Regions from separate parts of the Pseudomonas sp. NFACC46-3 genome, predicted to be linked through region 2. Evidence: predicted binding sites of a transcription regulator. Region 2 holds the regulator's gene; the other holds the start of a gene.
The links. The regulator sigma-54, encoded in region 2, starts transcription at its own class of promoters, with help from an activator protein. The targets are predictions, from matches to a motif close to ANTGGCATNNANNTTGCTNT.

Region 1: BM300_RS25460 (pilin) is a predicted target of sigma-54. The motif match lies at 2,721-2,740, and genes of this name have one in related genera.

The regions. Positions count from the first base shown of each region.
Region 1 is NZ_FOTH01000035.1:38,442-43,956, forward strand. Features, by position in the region: gene BM300_RS25445 (DUF748 domain-containing protein) at 1-949, shown strand, start outside; gene BM300_RS25450 (DUF2845 domain-containing protein) at 950-1,246, shown strand; gene BM300_RS25455 (BON domain-containing protein) at 1,573-1,926, opposite strand; gene BM300_RS25460 (pilin) at 2,237-2,674, opposite strand; gene pilB (type IV-A pilus assembly ATPase PilB) at 2,898-4,598, shown strand; gene BM300_RS25470 (type II secretion system F family protein) at 4,601-5,515, shown strand, end outside.
Region 2 is NZ_FOTH01000031.1:25,275-38,505, forward strand. Features, by position in the region: gene hisD (histidinol dehydrogenase) at 1-1,132, opposite strand, end outside; gene hisG (ATP phosphoribosyltransferase) at 1,256-1,891, opposite strand; gene murA (UDP-N-acetylglucosamine 1-carboxyvinyltransferase) at 2,019-3,284, opposite strand; gene BM300_RS24235 (BolA family protein) at 3,307-3,546, opposite strand; gene BM300_RS24240 (STAS domain-containing protein) at 3,770-4,075, opposite strand; gene BM300_RS24245 (MlaC/ttg2D family ABC transporter substrate-binding protein) at 4,084-4,737, opposite strand; gene mlaD (outer membrane lipid asymmetry maintenance protein MlaD) at 4,749-5,216, opposite strand; gene mlaE (lipid asymmetry maintenance ABC transporter permease subunit MlaE) at 5,216-6,013, opposite strand; gene BM300_RS24260 (ATP-binding cassette domain-containing protein) at 6,013-6,822, opposite strand; gene BM300_RS24265 (KpsF/GutQ family sugar-phosphate isomerase) at 7,097-8,071, shown strand; gene BM300_RS24270 (KdsC family phosphatase) at 8,072-8,596, shown strand; gene lptC (LPS export ABC transporter periplasmic protein LptC) at 8,604-9,173, shown strand; gene lptA (lipopolysaccharide transport periplasmic protein LptA) at 9,160-9,711, shown strand; gene lptB (LPS export ABC transporter ATP-binding protein) at 9,711-10,436, shown strand; gene BM300_RS24290 (RNA polymerase factor sigma-54) at 10,601-12,094, shown strand; gene hpf (ribosome hibernation-promoting factor, HPF/YfiA family) at 12,171-12,479, shown strand; gene ptsN (PTS IIA-like nitrogen regulatory protein PtsN) at 12,492-12,956, shown strand; gene rapZ (RNase adapter RapZ) at 12,959-13,231, shown strand, end outside.

The DNA of each region.
Region 1 (5,515 bases), on a different contig from region 2:
GGTCGAGCTGACTACCCTGACGCCCTACTCCGGCAAGTTCGCCGGCTATCGCATCCGCAAGGGTCGGCTCAATCTCGATCTGCATTACCGAATCACCCAGGGCAAGCTCCAGGCGGAGAACAAAGTGGTGGTCGAGCAGTTGCAACTGGGGGAGAAAGTCGACAGCCCGGACGCCGTGAGCCTGCCACTCAAATTGGCCGTCGCATTGCTCAAGGATTCCGACGGCAAGATTTCCATCGAACTACCGGTGTCCGGCGATCTCAACGACCCGCAATTCAGCGTCATGCCAATCATCTGGCAGACCCTGCGCAACCTGGTGGTACGAGCGGCCCAGGCGCCGTTCAAGCTTATCGGTGGGCTGGTGGCCGGCGGCGGCTCGGAAGACCTGGGCAGCGTGGCGTTTGCGCCAGGCTCCAGCGACCTGAGCAAAGACAATGAAGGCGTGCTGCTCAAACTGTCCGAGGCCCTTGGCAAACGTCCGGAGCTGCGCCTGGAGATCGAAGGCACCGCCGCCGAAAGCAGCGACGGCCCACTGCTCGCCGCCCAACGCCTGGAGCGCGAATATCAATACAACTACTACAAGATGCTGCAGCGTCGGGGCGACAAAGTTCCGGCCCAGGCCTCGCTGATACAGGTGCCCGAGGACGAAAAGGCGCCGCTGCTCGAAGGCATCTACCGCACCCGCCTCAAGACCCAACCGCCCGCCGAATGGACACAATTGGATAAAAAGGCGCGTATCGAGAAACTGCGTGAAGGCGTGATCAAGTTCTGGAGCGGCAGTGACGTGCTCTTGCGCCAACTGGGGCAGGAACGGGCCAGTAGCATCAAGGACTTCCTGGTGGACAAAGGCCAGTTGGCCGATGACCGCGTGTACTTCATCGACGCCAACCTCGGCCAGGCCGAGAGCGATGGCCGGGTGATTACCCCCCTGCATCTGGATGCCGAATAGATGAAACCCTGGTTCGGACTCTGCCTGGGTCTATCGCTGGCCACCGGCCAAGCCGCGGCTGCCGACACGCTGCGCTGCGGCAGCCAACTGATCAGCGTCGGCGACCGCTCGAGCGAAGTGCTGCAAAAGTGCGGGGAGCCAGCGGCGCGGGATGACCTGGGCTACAAGCGCAGTGTCAACCGCCGGGAAGAATACCCGGTGGAGGAATGGACCTACGGCCCCAACAGCGGCATGTACCAATACCTGCGCTTCGAGGGGAATCGGCTGGTGCAGATCACCAGCAAGCGGGGGCGCTGAGGTTTGTCCGTACAGAGGCGTTGAATGTACTACCGCCATCGCGAGCAAGCTCGCTCCCACAGGAGGATGGCGATGAGCACTGATTTTGAGATCACCCAGAACAATGTGGGAGCGAGCTTGCTCGCGATGGCGATCCTACAGACTCATCCACAACCGCTGCCCCCCAATTGATCCACCCCACAATAGAACAGGCCCCCGGCACGAATGCCGGGGGCCTGTAATGGCCACGTCCGTGTGGCCTTTCGCATGAACTCCAAAGCGACGGCAAACGTATATCCTGGCCCGCTTGCCGCGCCTTCTCCCAGTCCAGGCGAGAAGTCTTAGCCTTATTCGGCTTTCAGGCCATCAGCCGATACGGCCTTGACGCCTTTGATTTTCTTGGCGATCGCCACAGCGGTGTCTTTTTGTGCCTCAGTGACTTTGGTCATCGAAGATAGGGACACAACACCTTTGTTGGTTTCGACTTTGATATCAGTGCCTGGAATGCCTTTTTCGGTGACCAGGTCAGCTTTGACCTTGGTGGTGATCCAGGTATCGGAAACGTCTTCCTTGGCCTCTGTCACTTCGCCCGCAGCCAGCATCATTGGCGCCTGAGTTGCTTGAGTGGTCTCGGCGAATGCGCTAGCCATGGTCAGGGTCAGAGCGGTAGCAGCGGCGGCAGTGATAGCGAACTTCTTCATACGAGTAACTCCTGTTTTTCTCAGAAACTGCCGGGGTGATGCATTCCGGCAGGGTTAACAGGAGTAGTGCGAAGGCTGTGCCACTTTTGAAACGTTCATTAATTACTTATAAATCAGCAAGTTAAGCGAAACGGTAATTTTCACAATCATGCAAAATGCATGAACTGCCGATTCTGGACATGCAAGTTGCGGGTTTTGGGTTCCAACTAACCATATGAATTTCTGAGCTTTTCTCTTTGCTTCCAAGTACGGGAGTCAGATCGATTTCGAAGATCAAGCCCCGCTCATCAGAGCGGGGCGCCTGCTGTCATCAACTCGCTGGAGTGGCGGCAGCGGCAGCGCCGCCAGTACAGCCGGCCGGAAGGAATTCCTGGGCCGCCGTAGAGCCGCACGTCCAGACACCCGCGGCTGAACGACTTAGAGTAATTGTTTGACCTGCCACGGGGGCAGGTGCATTGCGAAGAACACAAGCGATGGTACCCGTTCCTGCGGAAGCCGTGCCTGAAGCGGTCATCGTGCAGTTACTGGTGGATGCAGTTCCCCCTATAAGGTCCAACGTTGGATTGGTCCCTTGATTCATGACGTCCTCAAATGGCACTTTCAACGCGGATACCTCTGCCAGACCGGCCGTAGCCTTCGCCCTGGCCTGGTACTTGGAATACTGCGGCAACGCAAACGTCGCCAGAATGCCGATGATCGCCACAACGATCAGCAGCTCGATCAGGGTAAAACCACTCTGCTTATTCATAGACATCTCCAATGCATGAGGCGAAATCTCATGACCTGAAACGGCCGTTGCACGGCACATGCCAACCCTACGCGCCCTGCCAGCAAGGGGTTCGACCGGCCAGGCTCCTGCGTCCTACCCCAACAACCGCACTATCTGACGTTTTTTGTCACCCTGCTCCGCTGGTTTGGCGTCGATGCTTGACTAGGCTATAAGTCATGAACTGTCCGCCGTCGGTATTCCCATGAATGACATTCCCCTCAGCGGTCTGGCCAAGCAACTGGTGCTGGCCGAACTGATCACCGAGCAAAATGCTCAGCAGGCGTACCAACAGGCCCAGCGCAGTCGCATGCCCTTGGTCAGTTATCTGGTGCAAAACAAACTGGTCCAGAGCCGTCAGGTGGCGGAAATCGCCTCGGAACATTTCGGCGTGGCCCTGCTGGACCTCAGCAGCCTGGAGAAAGACACCCAACCCACGGGGCTGGTCAGTGAAAAACTGGTGCGCCAACATCATGCCCTGCCACTGTGGCGACGCGGCAACAAGCTGTTCGTGGGCATTTCCGACCCGACCAATCACCAGGCCATCAATGACATCCAGTTCAGTACCGGCCTGACCACCGAAGCCATCCTGGTGGAGGACAACAAGCTCAGTGACGCCATCGAAAAGTTTTTCGAATCCAGCAGTACAGGCCTGGAAGGCATGGGCGATGTCGATCTCGATGGCCTGGACATCGAGTCGATCGACGATTCCAAGCAGGACTCCATCGGCGGTCAAGACACCGACGACGCGCCGGTGGTGCGCTTCGTCAACAAGATGCTGCTGGACGCGATCAAGGGCGGCTCTTCCGACTTGCACTTTGAACCCTATGAAAAAATCTACCGGGTGCGGGTGCGCACCGACGGCATACTGCGGGAAGTGGCCAGGCCGCCGATCCAACTGGCCAACCGTATCGCCGCCCGCCTGAAAGTCATGGCCAGCCTGGATATTTCCGAGCGGCGCAAACCCCAGGACGGGCGGCTGAAAATGCGTCTGTCGAAAACCAAGTCCATCGATTTCCGGGTCAACACCCTGCCCACGCTCTGGGGCGAAAAAGTGGTGATCCGGATCCTCGACCCCTCCAGTGCGCAAATGGGCATCGATGCCCTGGGCTACGAACCGGACCAGAAAGACCTGTACATGGCCGCCCTCAAGCAACCGCAAGGGCTGATCCTGGTGACCGGTCCGACCGGCTCGGGCAAGACCGTGTCGCTCTACACCGGGCTGAATATCCTCAACACCGTGGACATCAACATTTCCACCGCCGAAGACCCGGTGGAAATCAACATGGAAGGCATCAACCAGGTCAACGTGAATCCGCGCCAGGGGCTGGACTTCGCCCAGGCCCTGCGCTCGTTCCTGCGCCAGGACCCGGACGTGATCATGGTCGGCGAGATCCGCGACCTGGAAACCGCCGAGATCGCCATCAAGGCCGCCCAGACCGGGCACCTGGTGCTCTCCACCCTGCACACCAACAGCGCTGCCGAAACCCTGATCCGCCTGCAGAACATGGGCATTCCGGGGTTCAACATCGCCACCGCCGTGCACCTGATCATTGCCCAGCGGCTGGCGCGCAAGCTGTGCAGTCACTGCAAGAAAGCCATCGAGATTCCCGAGGAAACCTTGCTCAAGGAAGGTTTCCCTCGGGAACACCTCGGCACATTCACGATCTATGAGCCGGTCGGTTGCGAACAGTGCAACAACGGTTACAAAGGGCGCGTGGGAGTTTACGAAGTGGTCAAGAACACGCCCGAGCTGCAACGGTTGATCATGGCCGAGGGCAACTCGCTGGAGATCGATCTGCAAATGCGCAAGGACGGTTTCAATGACCTGCGCACGTCGGGGCTGCTCAAAGTGATGCAGGGCGTCACCAGCCTCGAAGAAATCAACCGGGTCACCAAGGATTGAACATGGCGGTCAAGGCAGTCAAAACCGATGTTTACACTTGGGAAGGCAAGGACCGCAAAGGCACAAAAATGAGTGGCGAGCTGACGGGCCAGAGCCCGGCGCTGGTCAAGGCACAGCTGCGCAAACAAGGCATCAACCCGCAGAAGGTGCGCAAGAAATCCACTTCGATATTCAGCAAGGGCAAGCGTATCAAGCCACTGGATATCGCCCTCTTCACCCGCCAGATGGCCACGATGCTCAAGGCTGGCGTGCCACTGCTGCAGGCGTTCGACATCATTGGCGAAGGCTTCGACAACCCCAGCATGCGCAAGCTGGTGGACGAGGTGAAGCAGGAAGTCGCCGCCGGCAACAGCTTCGCCGCGGCGCTGCGCAAGTGCCCACAATATTTCGACGAGCTGTACTGCAACCTGGTGGATGCCGGCGAACAGGCCGGTGCCCTGGACACCCTGCTGGACCGGGTCGCGACCTACAAGGAAAAGAGCGAAGCGCTCAAGGCCAAGATCAAGAAAGCCATGACCTACCCGGCGGCCGTGGTCCTCGTTGCCGCAGTGGTCACGGGGATCCTCCTGGTCAAGGTCGTGCCGCAATTCGAGTCGGTATTCTCCGGGTTCGGCGCGCAACTGCCAGCCTTCACGGTGATGGTCATCGGCCTGTCGGAAATCATGCAGCAATGGTGGTGGGTAATGCTGGGCGGGTTGATGGGGGCGTTTTTTGGCGTGAAGTACGCGCTCAGGCGTTCGGAGCGCTTTCGCGACTGGCGCGACAAATGGCTGCTCAAGCTGCCGCTGATAGGCACCTTGCTGTACAAATCCGCCGTGGCCCGCTACGCCCGCACGCTTTCCACCACCTTCGCCGCCGGCGTGCCGCTGGTGGAGGCCCTGGACTCGGTGTCTGGCGCCACCGGCAACGTGGTGTTC
Region 2 (13,231 bases):
TCGGCAACACGTGGTTGGGACCTGCGCAGTAATCGCCCAGGGCCTCACTGGTGTGGCGGCCCATGAAGATCGCACCGGCGTGACGGATCTGCGGCAACCAGGCCTGCGGGTCGGCGACCGACAACTCCAGGTGTTCCGGCGCGATACGGTTGGCGACTTCGATGGCCTGCTCCATGTCGCGGACATGGATCAGCGCCCCACGGCCGTTGATCGAGGTGTTGATGATTTCGGCGCGGTCCATGGTCGGCAGCAGCTTGTCGATACTGGCGGCGACCTTGTCGAGGAACTCGGCGTCCGGGCTGACCAGGATCGCCTGGGCGTCTTCGTCGTGCTCGGCCTGGGAAAACAGGTCCATGGCGATCCAGTCCGGGTCGGTCTGGCCGTCGCATACCACGAGGATTTCCGAAGGGCCGGCGATCATGTCGATGCCGACCTGGCCAAACACGTGGCGTTTGGCGGTGGCGACATAGATGTTGCCCGGCCCGACCACCTTGTCGACCCGCGGCACGCTTTCGGTGCCATAGGCCAGCGCAGCCACGGCCTGGGCGCCGCCAATGGTGAACACCCGGTCCACGCCGGCAATGCAAGCGGCGGCCAGCACCAGCTCGTTGATTTCACCCCGCGGGGTCGGGACGACCATGACCACCTCGGTTACGCCGGCGACCTTGGCCGGGATCGCGTTCATCAGCACCGAGGACGGATAGGACGCCTTGCCACCCGGCACGTACAGGCCGGCGCGGTCCAGCGGCGTGACCTTCTGGCCCAGCACCGTGCCGTCGGCTTCGGTGTAGCTCCAGGAGTCCTGTTTCTGCCTTTCGTGATAGTCGCGCACCCGCGACGCGGCTTTTTCCAGGGCTTCGCGCTGGGGCACGGTGATCCGGGTCAGGGCCAGTTCCAGGCGCTCGCGCGGCAGGATCAGGTCGGCCATGGACGCCACTTGCAGGCCGTCGAACTTCTGGGTGAATTCCACCAGGGCGGCATCGCCACGCTCGCGCACAGCCTTGATGATGTCCAGCACCCGCTGATTGACCGAGTCGTCAGACACGCTTTCCCAGCTCAGCAGATGATCCAGATGATGTGCGAAATCCGGGTCGACAGCGTTGAGACGGCGAATCGAAGTGGGAGCGGTCATAGCGAAGGCCTCATTAATGGCAAATGCTCAGGCGCCCTAAGCTACCAGTCCATTCGCGTGGGCACCTGAGAAAATTGGCTATGACACGGATAGACGGGCGCGACTCAAGGTCGCGCAGGTGAATCAGCCGCGGTGTCGCGATTCCACTGCCTTGCGCAGGGTATCGATCAGAGCCTGGATACGGGCGTGCTGCATTTTCATCGAAGCCTTGTTGACGATCAGCCGGGAGGTGATGTCGGCGATGAAATCCTGGGGTTCCAGGCCATTGGCCCGCAGGGTGTTGCCCGTGTCGACCACGTCGATGATCTTGTCCGCCAGGCCGATCAGCGGCGCCAGTTCCATCGAACCGTACAACTTGATGATATCGACCTGACGGCCCTGCTCGGCGTAATAACGCTTGGCAATGTTGACGAACTTGGTCGCCACGCGCAAACGCCCCTTGGGCTCCGGCGCGCCGACTTTACCGGCGGTCATCAGCTTGCAGCGGGCGATCTGCAGGTCCAGGGGCTCGTACAGGCCCTGGCCGCCGTATTCCATCAGCACGTCCTTGCCGGCAACGCCCAGGTCGGCGGCGCCATGTTCCACGTAGGTCGGCACATCGGTGGCACGCACGATCAGCAAGCGCACATCGGCCTGGGTCGTGGGGATGATCAGCTTGCGGCTCTTGTCCGGATTCTCGGTCGGCACGATGCCCGCTTCAGCCAGAAGCGGCAGGGTGTCGTCAAGGATGCGGCCCTTGGACAGTGCGATGGTCAACATGGGAAACGTCAGTCCTTATCAAGGTACTCATGCCCGGTCGCAAGCGGCGCCGGACACACATCGAGGGTGCAACCACCCTCGATAAAACGAAATCAACGGACGCGTCCCTGCGCCCATGCAGCCGGAACTAGCCCGGCACGCGGCGGATCTTGGCGCCGAGCATCTGCAGTTTCTCTTCGATGCACTCATAACCACGGTCGATGTGGTAGATGCGATCGATCAGGGTATCGCCTTCGGCAACCAGGGCCGAGATGACCAGGCTGGCCGAGGCCCGCAGGTCGGTGGCCATCACTGGCGCGCCCTTGAGCTTCTCGGTGCCGGTCACGATGGCCGTGTTGCCTTCCACCTGGATCTTGGCGCCCATGCGGTGCAGTTCGTAGACGTGCATGAAACGGTTTTCGAAGATCGTCTCGATCACCGCACCCGTGCCTTCGGCAATGGCGTTGAGAGAGATGAACTGCGCCTGCATGTCGGTCGGGAACGCCGGGTACGGAGCGGTCCGCACGTTGACGGCTTTTGGCCGCTTGCCGTGCATGTTCACTTCGATCCAGTCTTCGCCGCAGGTGACTTCGGCACCGGCTTCCTTGAGTTTCTCCAGGACGGCTTCAAGGATGGTCGGATCGGTGTCCTTGACCTTGACGCGGCCACCTGTGACCGCAGCGGCCACCAGGTAGGTACCGGTTTCGATCCGGTCCGGCATCACTTTGTAGGTGGCCGAATGCAGGCGCTCGACGCCATCGATGGTGATGGTATCGGTGCCAGCGCCGCTGATCTTGGCGCCCATGGCGATCAGGAAGTTCGCCAGGTCGACCACTTCAGGCTCGCGTGCGGCGTTTTGCAGCACGCTACGGCCCTTGGCCAGTGCGGCGGCCATCATGATGTTCTCGGTCCCGGTCACACTGACGGTATCGAAGAAGAAGTGCGCGCCGCGCAAGCCGCCTTCCGGCGCCTTGGCCTTGATGTAGCCGCCTTCGACGTCTATTACCGCACCCATGGCTTCCAGGCCGCGAATGTGCAGGTCCACCGGGCGCGAGCCAATGGCGCAACCGCCAGGCAAGGCGACTTCGGCTTCACCGAAACGGGCGACCATCGGGCCCAATACCAGGATCGACGCACGCATGGTCTTCACCAGCTCGTACGGGGCGACCAGGGTCTTGATGGTGCGCGGGTCGATCTCGACGCTGAGCTTCTCGTCGATCACCGGCTCGATGCCCATGCGGCCGAACAGCTCGATCATCGTGGTGATGTCGTGCAGGTGCGGCAGGTTGGCCACGGTCACCGGGCCATCACATAGCAGGGTCGCGGCCAGGATCGGCAGGGCAGAGTTCTTTGCCCCGGAAATACGGATTTCGCCATCAAGACGAACGCCGCCGGTAATAATCAGTTTATCCATAAGAATCTCGAGGCCCTTGGGCTCAGGTGCGCCCGGCCCAGGCCGCGCTGCTGAAAAATTTCATCGTGACCGCGTGGATGCTGCCATCGGCGATCCATGGGTTCAAATGGGCATAGATGCTCTGCTGACGCTTCACTGGGCTCAACGCCGCCAGTTCATCGCTGATCACGTTCAGCTGGAAGTTGCAGCCTTCGCCTTCGACTTCCACCTGCGTACCAGGCAGCTTTCCTTCTAGGAAGCTCTTTACTTCTACAGCCTGCATGCTCAACCTCAATCGGCGCCCTGTGCGCGCGGGTCGCACATCATACAAAAAAGCCCCGCGCCTGCGAACCCCGCGAAGCAGGACTCTGACGAGTAACGCTGGCCACTTGCTTGCGTGAATCATCATGGCGAGGGCGCTTGCTCCCGCCTGGCTGCAAAGCTGTCCCAATAAAAGCAGGGGCCGCTGCGCGGCCAGCGGGAGCAAGCTCCCTCGCCACAATGGGTCAGGGGTGCGCCAACAACTCAGTCAGCTCGCTGACCTGGGCTATTTCGCGCATGTCTTCGGGCATCCCACGGATGCTCCACGTTTTGCCGGCAGCCTTGGCGTCCCGCATGAAGCACAGCAGCAGCGACAGGCCGACGCTGCTGGACTTCTGCACCGCCGAGCAGTCAATGACCACCTCGGCGGCACTGATGGACTTGATCAGCGCCTGGCCCTCCTTGCGCAGGGCCGGGCCCGTGCGGTAATCCAGCACGCCACTGAGCATCAGCACGCCAGCCTCACCCAGACGAACGGCCGATTCACTCACCGACTCGATCATTGCGCCTGCTTCTCTTCGGCTTCTTCGGCCACTTCCTTGGCCTTGGCGACCTCACCGGCCCAACCGTTGATGGTCTTGTCCAGATCGTTGCCATTGCGCTGCATCGCGTCGGCGAACTGATCGCGGAACAGCTTGCCGATGTTGATGCCATTGATGATCACGTTGCGCACCTTCCACTCGTCGTTGATTTTCTCGAGAGTGTAGGAGACAGGGTAGATCGCGCCGTTGTTACCCTTGACCTGCATGTCGACGCTGGTGCGGGTGCCGCTTTCGTCCTTGGCCGGCGAAACGGTGATGCCCTGGTTGTTGTACTCAAGCAAGGCGTTGCCATAGAACTGCATCAGGCTGCGCTTGAAGTTCTCCTGGAAACGAGTCATCTGTGCCGGACTCGCCTTGCGCGAGTACTTGACGGTCATGATGCTCCTGGAGATGCCGTCGGCGTCCACAACGGGGCCGACGATGCCGTTCAGCGCGTCATAGAACGCACTCGGGTCCTGCTTGTACTTCTCTTTGTTGGCGGAAAGGTCCGCCAACAGCCGGGTCGTCGTGTCCTGGATGATGTCATGGGCCGAAGGCGCAGCCACGGCGTTAGCCATCAACGGCAGCGCGGCAAGCAGCACCAACAGGCCACGTCGCAAGATAGAGATCATTCAAAAGCTCCTCATTTGGCGTCTTTGCTAACGGTATTGAGCAGGAATTTACCGATCAGGTCCTCGAGCACTAGGGACGACTGCGTGTCGTGGATGACACCACCGTCCTTGAGCACGGTGTCTTCCCCACCCACGCTGATGCCAATGTATTTCTCACCCAGCAGCCCAGCCGTGAGGATAGATGCAGTGGAATCAGTCGGCAGGTTATCCACGCGCTTTTCCAACTGCAGCGTCACCCGACCGGTGAAATCCTCGCGATTCAGATCGATTGCCGTGACCTTGCCGATAGTGACACCGGCCATGGTCACCTTTGCTCTGACCGTCAAACCGGCGATATTGTCAAAGTTGGCATAAAGTTTATAAGTATCGGTGCTTGCCGTCGGCGCCAGTCCACTGACCCGCAGGGCCAGCAACAGCAAAGCCAGGATGCCAGCCAGCAAGAAAAGGCCGACACCGATTTCCAGGGTGCGGTTTTGCATCAGAAATCTCCAAACATCAAGGCGGTCAGAATAAAGTCGAGGCCCAGGACCGCCAGCGAGGCGTACACCACGGTCTTGGTTGTGGCACGGCTGATCCCCTCTGACGTGGGCTCACAGTCATAGCCTTGAAACACGGCGATCCAGGTCACGACGAAAGCGAATACGGCACTTTTGATCACGCCATTGAGGACATCGTCGAGGAAGTCGACGCTGTTTTGCATGTTCGACCAGTAGGAACCCTCATAGACCCCAAGCCAGTCGACAGCCACCCACGAGCCGCCCCAGATCCCCACGACGCTGAAAATCATCGCCAGCACCGGCAGGGAAATGAAACCGGCCCACAGGCGCGGGGCAATGATGTACTTGAGCGGGTCGACACCAATCATTTCCAGGCTGGACAACTGCTCGGTGGACTTCATGTTACCGATTTCGGCCGTCAGCGCCGAACCGGCACGCCCGGCGAACAGTAGCGCCGTTACCACGGGGCCGAGCTCACGCAGCAGCGTCAACGCAACCATCTGCCCGACCGCCTGCTCCGAACCGTAGCTGGACAAAATGCTGAAGCCTTGCAGCGCCAGCACCATGCCGATGAAGATCCCGGAGACCACGATGATCACCAGGGACATCACGCCCACCGAGTGCAACTGCTTGACCAGCAGGCTAAAACCGCCGCCCGTCGAGTTGCGACCGAGCAAGGCGTGCATCAGGAACAGCGAGGAGCGGCCCAGTACCGCCACCACGTCGATACCCGAGCGACCAAACAGGCGAATTCTTTCCAACAGTGATTTCTTGCGCATCAGCGCTTCCCCAGCAGATCGGTACGGTAATCCGTGGCCGGAAAATGGAACGCCACCGGCCCGTCCGGATCACCCTTCATGAATTGGCGAATGCGCGGATTGTCAGAATCCGCCAGTTCCTGGGGCGTGCCCTGCCCCAGCACCTGGCTATCGCCAACCACATAGATATAGTCGGCAATGCTCGCGGTTTCGGCCAGGTCGTGGGAGACCACGATGCTGGTGATGCCCAGCGCATCGTTGAGCAGGCGGATCAGGCGCACGAGCACACCCATGGCGATCGGGTCCTGCCCGACGAAGGGTTCGTCGTACATGAGGATCTTCGGATCGAGGGCAATCGCCCGCGCCAGCGCGACCCGCCGCTTCATGCCGCCGGACAGCTCGTCGGGCATCAGGTCGAGGGCGCCCCGCAGCCCGACGGCCTGCAACTTGAGCAGGACGATGTCGCGGATCATCTCTTCCGGCAGCTCGGTATGGACCCGCAACGGGAACGCCACGTTCTCGAACACATCGAGATCGGTAAACAGCGCGCCACTCTGGAACAGCACGCCCATGTGCTTGCGCGCATCGAACAGGTCGCTGCGAGACAACTGGGGAAGATTCTGACCATTGACCCAGACTTCGCCGGCGCTGGGGCGCAGTTGTGCCCCGATCAGCCGCAACAGCGTGGTCTTGCCACACCCGGAAGGCCCCATGATGCCGGTGACCTTGCCGCGCGGAATGCGAATATCGATGTCATTGAAAATGCTGCGCGTCCCTCGCTTGAAGGACAGTCCCTTCAGCTCGACCGCGTAGGCGTTGTCGGCACTCATCTAAACTCCTTGCGATGCAGCCTCACATTCGAATGCCCTGGGCAGCCGACAAGCGCCGGTACCGCCGGGCATGCGAACCGGCGGCGAACTATATCACTGCAACGGCCAAGCGCCCAAGGCCAACGCCCCGCCTGTTAAGCCTGGCTTAAGGTTAAAAGCCACATTTTATGTCGAACCTTGCGGCCTCCCGAACAAAGCATGACGAACTTACGTGAGGGAATTGTTCATTGCCGCTATAATCGCCGCCTTTTCATCGGGCTATACGATTTCTGACATGAGCCAATCCAGCGACCTGATTCAATCGGCACAACGTACCATCCGCCTCGAGCTCGAAGCCGTGCAAGGCTTGCTGCCCCATATCGACGCTAATTTCGTACGCGCCTGCGAGATGATTCTGGCCAGCAAAGGCCGGGTGGTCGTGGTCGGCATGGGCAAGTCCGGGCACATCGGCAACAAGATCGCCGCCACCCTCGCCAGCACCGGCACCACGGCCTTTTTTGTCCATCCGGCCGAAGCCAGCCACGGAGACATGGGCATGATCACCCGGGACGACGTCATCCTGGCCCTGTCCAACTCCGGCTCCACCAATGAGATCATAACGCTGCTGCCGCTGATCAAGCGCCTGGGCATCCAGTTGATCAGCATGACCGGCAACCCGGGCTCGCCGCTGGCCAAGGCCGCCGAAGTCAACCTCAATGTTCATGTCGAACACGAAGCCTGCCCGCTGAACCTGGCACCGACCTCCTCCACCACCGCGGCCCTGGTCATGGGCGACGCCCTGGCCGTGGCGCTGCTGGAAGCCCGGGGCTTCACCGCGGAAGATTTCGCCTTTTCCCATCCCGGTGGCGCCCTCGGCCGTCGCCTGCTGCTGAAAGTCGAAAACGTGATGCACGCTGGCCAGGATTTGCCACAAGTGCTGCGCGGCACGCTGCTCAAGGACGCCCTCATGGAAATGACCCGCAAAGGGCTGGGCATGACGGTGGTCCTGGAGACCGACGGCAAGCTCGCCGGGATCTTCACCGACGGCGACCTGCGCCGCACCCTGGACCGCACCATCGACATTCACAGTGCGACCATCGAGCAAGTCATGACGCCCCACGGCAAGACCGCCCGCGCCGAGATGCTCGCCGCCGAGGCCCTGAAGATCATGGAAGACCACAAGATCAGCGCCCTGGTGGTTGTCGACGACGAAGACCGTCCGGTGGGCGCCCTGAACATGCACGATTTGCTGCGTGCGGGAGTCATGTAAATGAACACAGACCTGTTGCAACGCGGCCAAGCCATCAAGCTGGCGGTTTTCGATGTGGACGGCGTGCTGACCGACGGTCGCCTGTACTTCCTTGAAGACGGCAGCGAGTTCAAGACGTTCAACACCCTCGACGGCCAAGGCATCAAGATGTTGATGGCCGCCGGAGTGCAGACCGCTATCATCAGCGGCCGCAAGACCCCAGTGGTCGAGCGGCGCGCGAAGAACCTCGGCATCCCGCACCTTTACCAGGGGCGCGAAGACAAACTGGTGGTGCTGGACGAGCTTCTGGGTCAACTCAACCTAAGCTATGAACAGGTGGCCTACCTCGGTGACGACCTGCCAGACCTGCCGGTGATTCGCCGGGTCGGCCTGGGCATGGCGGTCGCCAACGCGGCCAGCTTCGTCCGCGAGCACGCCCACGGCGTCACCACGGCGCGAGGCGGCGAAGGTGCGGCCCGCGAATTCTGTGAACTGATCCTGCGCGCCCAGGGCCACCTCGAAGCGGCCAACGCCGCGTACCTGTGAGCCATTTATGCTGAGCAAGAAGATTCGCACCATCGTGGTGTTCGGCTGTATCGCGGCGATTTTTGCTGCGGTGGGCTACTGGAACATCAGCCCCGAACGGTTTCTCGACCGGCCTGCGGCCCAGATCGAGGAAAAGATCGACTGGTACGCGACCAACACGCATACCCTGCAGTACCTGCCCGACGGCAAAGTGCAGTACGAGATGACGTCCGACAAGGTCGACCACGTAAAGGCCACTGACATTACGCTGGTCACCAAGCCCGACCTGAACATGTTCCGCGGCACCGAGTTTCCGTGGCATGTGCAGAGCGAGCATGCCGAAGTCAATTCCGGCGGCACCGAAGTGGAACTGATCGACTCGGTGCGCATCGCCCGAACCGACGAGAAAAACCGTACGACCATCATCACCAGCACGCGCATGACCGTGTTCCCACAGCAAGAATATGCGCAGACCGAGCAACCCGTTAGAATCGACGGCGCCGGGGGTGTATCGACCGGCACGGGAATGAAAGCGTATTTGAAGGAAAGCAGGATACACCTGCTATCGAACGTAAGAGGACAGTATGAAGCTCGCTAAAACCCTCCCTATTTTGCTCAGTCTGGGCGCAGCAGCACTGGGAAGCGCGAGCGCCTGGGCTCTTCCCGACGACCGCAACCAGCCTATCCGCATCCAGGCCGACGACGCCCAGCTCGACGACAAGAATGGCGTCGCCACCTATAAAGGCGACGTGATCATCACCCAGGGCTCGATGAAGGTCACCGGCAATACCGTGACCATCACCCGCACCCAGTCCGGCGACATCGACGTGGTGACCTCGGTGGGCAACCTGGCCTATTTCGAGCAGTTGCAAACCGCAGGCGATACCAAGCCTGTGCAGGGTTACGGGGTAACCATCCAGTACCACGCCTCCCAGGATCGCGTCGTCCTGATCGACCGCGCCAAGGTCGTTGACAAGGACAACAACGTGACCCAAGGCGAGAAAATCGTCTACGACACCAACAAGAAACTCGCCAGCGCCGGTCGCGCCACCGGCAGCAAGGTGACCGAGTCGCGTCCGCGGATCGACATGGTGATCCAACCGAAAAAGAAAACCGACGAGCAGAAGGCCCAGTAATGGCAACTCTGAAAGCTCAGCACCTGGCCAAGAGCTACAAGAGCCGTCAAGTCGTGCGTGATGTCAGCCTGTCCATCGACAGCGGCCAGATCGTCGGCCTGCTCGGCCCCAACGGCGCGGGCAAGACCACCTGCTTCTACATGATCGTCGGCCTGGTCCAGGCCGATCAGGGTCGCGTACTGATCGACGACGTGGATGTCAGCCACCAGCCGATGCACGGCCGGGCGAAGGCAGGTATCGGCTATTTGCCGCAAGAAGCATCGATCTTCCGCAAACTGTCGGTTGCCGACAACATCATGGCGATCCTCGAGACCCGCAAGGAACTCGACAAGGCCGGCCGTCGCCAGGAGCTGGAAAGCCTGCTGCAGGAATTCCACATCAGCCATATTCGCGACAACCTGGGCATGAGCCTGTCCGGCGGTGAGCGGCGTCGCGCGGAAATTGCCCGCGCCCTGGCCACCGCACCGAAGTTCATCCTGCTCGACGAACCGTTCGCTGGCGTGGACCCGATCTCGGTAGGTGATATCAAGCAGATCATCCATCACCTCAAGGCCAAGGGGATCGGCGTGCTGATCACTGACCACAACGTGCGCGAGACGCTGGATATCTGTGAAACCGCCTACATTGTCAACGATGGCCAACTGATCGCCGAAGGCGACTCCGCAGCCATCCTGGCCAATGAGCTGGTCAAGGAAGTGTATCTGGGCCATGAGTTCCGCCTGTAATCACAAGTGTCTGGCGAATTGTCCGAGCGTCGTTTAATTTTATTGTGGCGACGCTCTAGGCAAACACTTCAGTTTCAGGCATATAATTTGCTTAAGTTTGGCGCTTCGGCGCCCTGTAGTGGATGGCGCATGTGCGCCGGCTAATAAGGTGTTAAGCCCCTGCCATGAAACCATCGCTAGTCTTGAGAATGGGCCAGCAGCTGACGATGACACCGCAGCTGCAACAGGCCATCCGCCTGCTCCAATTGTCGACCCTGGACCTGCAGCAGGAAATCCAGGAGGCCCTGGAGTCCAATCCGATGCTCGAACGCCAGGAAGAAGGCGACGACTTCGACAACACCGATCCGCTGGCCGACAACGTCGAGCAGAAGACCAACACCGAAATCCCGGAACCGACCTACCAGGAAACCGCCCCGACGGTGGACAACCTCGAGGACGGCGAATGGAACGAACGCATCCCCAACGAACTGCCCGTGGACACGGCCTGGGAAGACGTCTACCAGACCAGCGCCAGCAGCCTGCCAAGCAGCGATGACGACGAGTGGGACTTCACCACCCGCACCTCTGCGGGCGAAAGCCTGCAAAGCCACCTGCTGTGGCAGTTGAACCTGGCGCCGATGTCCGACACCGATCGCCTGATCGCCGTGACCCTGATCGACTGCATCAACAACCAAGGCTACCTGGACGAGACCCTCGAAGAAATCCTGGAAGCCTTCGACCCCGAGCTCGACATCGAGCTGGACGAGATCGAAGCCGTCCTTCATCGCATCCAGCAGTTCGAACCGGCCGGCATCGGCGCCCGCAACCTGGGCGAGTGCCTGTTGCTGCAACTGCGCCAGTTGTCCGCCAAGACGCCGTGGCTGGCCGAAGCCAAGCGGCTGGTCACCGATTACATCGACCTGTTGGGCGGCCGCGACTACAGCCAACTGATGCGTCGCATGAAGCTCAAGGAAGATGAGCTGCGCCAGGTCATCGAACTGGTGCAGAGCCTCAACCCGCGCCCCGGCTCGCAGATCGAATCCACCGAACCCGAATATGTAGTCCCCGACGTGATCGTGCGCAAGCACAATGATCGCTGGCTGGTGGAGCTCAACCAGGAGTCGGTGCCCAAGCTGCGGGTCAACGCCCAGTACGCCGGCTTTGTGAAGCGTGCCGACACCAGTGCCGACAACACCTTCATGCGCAACCAGTTGCAGGAAGCGCGCTGGTTCATCAAGAGCCTGCAAAGCCGCAACGAAACCCTGATGAAAGTTGCCACCCAGATCGTCGAGCATCAGCGCGGCTTCCTGGAGTACGGCGATGAAGCGATGAAACCGTTGGTCCTGCATGACATTGCCGAGGCAGTGGGCATGCACGAGTCGACGATTTCCCGGGTAACCACCCAGAAATTCATGCATACCCCTCGGGGTATCTATGAATTGAAATACTTTTTCTCCAGCCACGTCAGCACCTCCGAAGGCGGCGAATGCTCATCCACGGCCATCCGCGCGATCATCAAAAAACTGGTGGCCGCGGAAAATCAGAAAAAGCCGTTGAGTGACAGCAAGATCGCTGGTTTACTGGAGGCACAAGGCATTCAGGTGGCCCGCCGCACCGTCGCCAAATACCGCGAATCCCTCGGGATCGCGCCTTCGAGCGAACGCAAGCGGTTGATGTAACAGGCCACGCCACAGCGTTCCAGTGGCAGGCATTTCTGCCTGCCGCTTTATGCACTGGCAACGAAGGAGAAGCTGTATGCAAGTCAACATCAGTGGACACCAACTGGAAGTGACCGAACCCCTGCGCACCTACATCGGCGAAAAACTCGACCGATTGGAGAGGCATTTCGACAAGATCACCAACGTGCAAGTCACGATGAACGTCGAGAAGCTGCTGCAGAAAATCGAAGCCACGCTGCATATCCCCGGCGGAGAAGTGGTTGCCAACGCAGAGCACACAGACATGTATGCCGCGATTGACCTGCTGACCGACAAGCTGGATCGCCAACTCAAAAAGCATAAGGAAAAGACCCAGAGCCTCCTCCAGGGCGCAACCGGTCGTTAACCCCCCCAATCCATGATCCGACTAGAAACCATCCTGACCCCCGGCCGTTCCCAGGTGAACGCGCCGGGCGGCAGTAAAAAGAAAGCCCTCGAACACATTGCCAACCTGATCCACCGCGAGGTTCCGGATCTGGAAATGCAGGACGTCTTCGAGGCCCTCGTTGCCCGTGAAAAACTCGGTTCCACCGGTTTTGGCAACGGCATCGCCATTCCCCATTGCCGCCTCAAGGGTTGTAGCGCGCCGATCAGCGCGCTGTTGCACCTTGAAACTGCTATAGATTTCGACGCCATCGACGGCGCCCCGGTCGACCTGCTGTTTGTATTGCTGGTACCGGAAGCGGCGACCGATGCGCACCTCGAGCTGCTGCGCCAGATTGCCAGCATGCTGGACCGCAAGGAAGTGCGCGAAAAACTGCGCAGCGCACCGAGCAACGAAGCCTTGTATCAGGTTGTCGTGGACGAACAGAACGGTCATTAAACATGCGCATGATCATTGTCAGTGGCCGCTCCGGCTCCGGTAAAAGCACGGCCCTCAACGTGCTTGAGGACAGCGGCTACTATTGCATCGACAACCTGCCCGCCGGCCTGCTGCCGGAACTGGCCGAGCGCGCCCTGATCCACACCGAGTTGGCACAGCCGCTGGTGGCGGTGTCGATCGATGCACGTAACCTGCCAAGCCACCTGTCGCGCTTTCCTGAACTGCTCGAGGAAGTGCGCAGCCGGCATATCCAATGCGACGTGCTGTACCTGGAT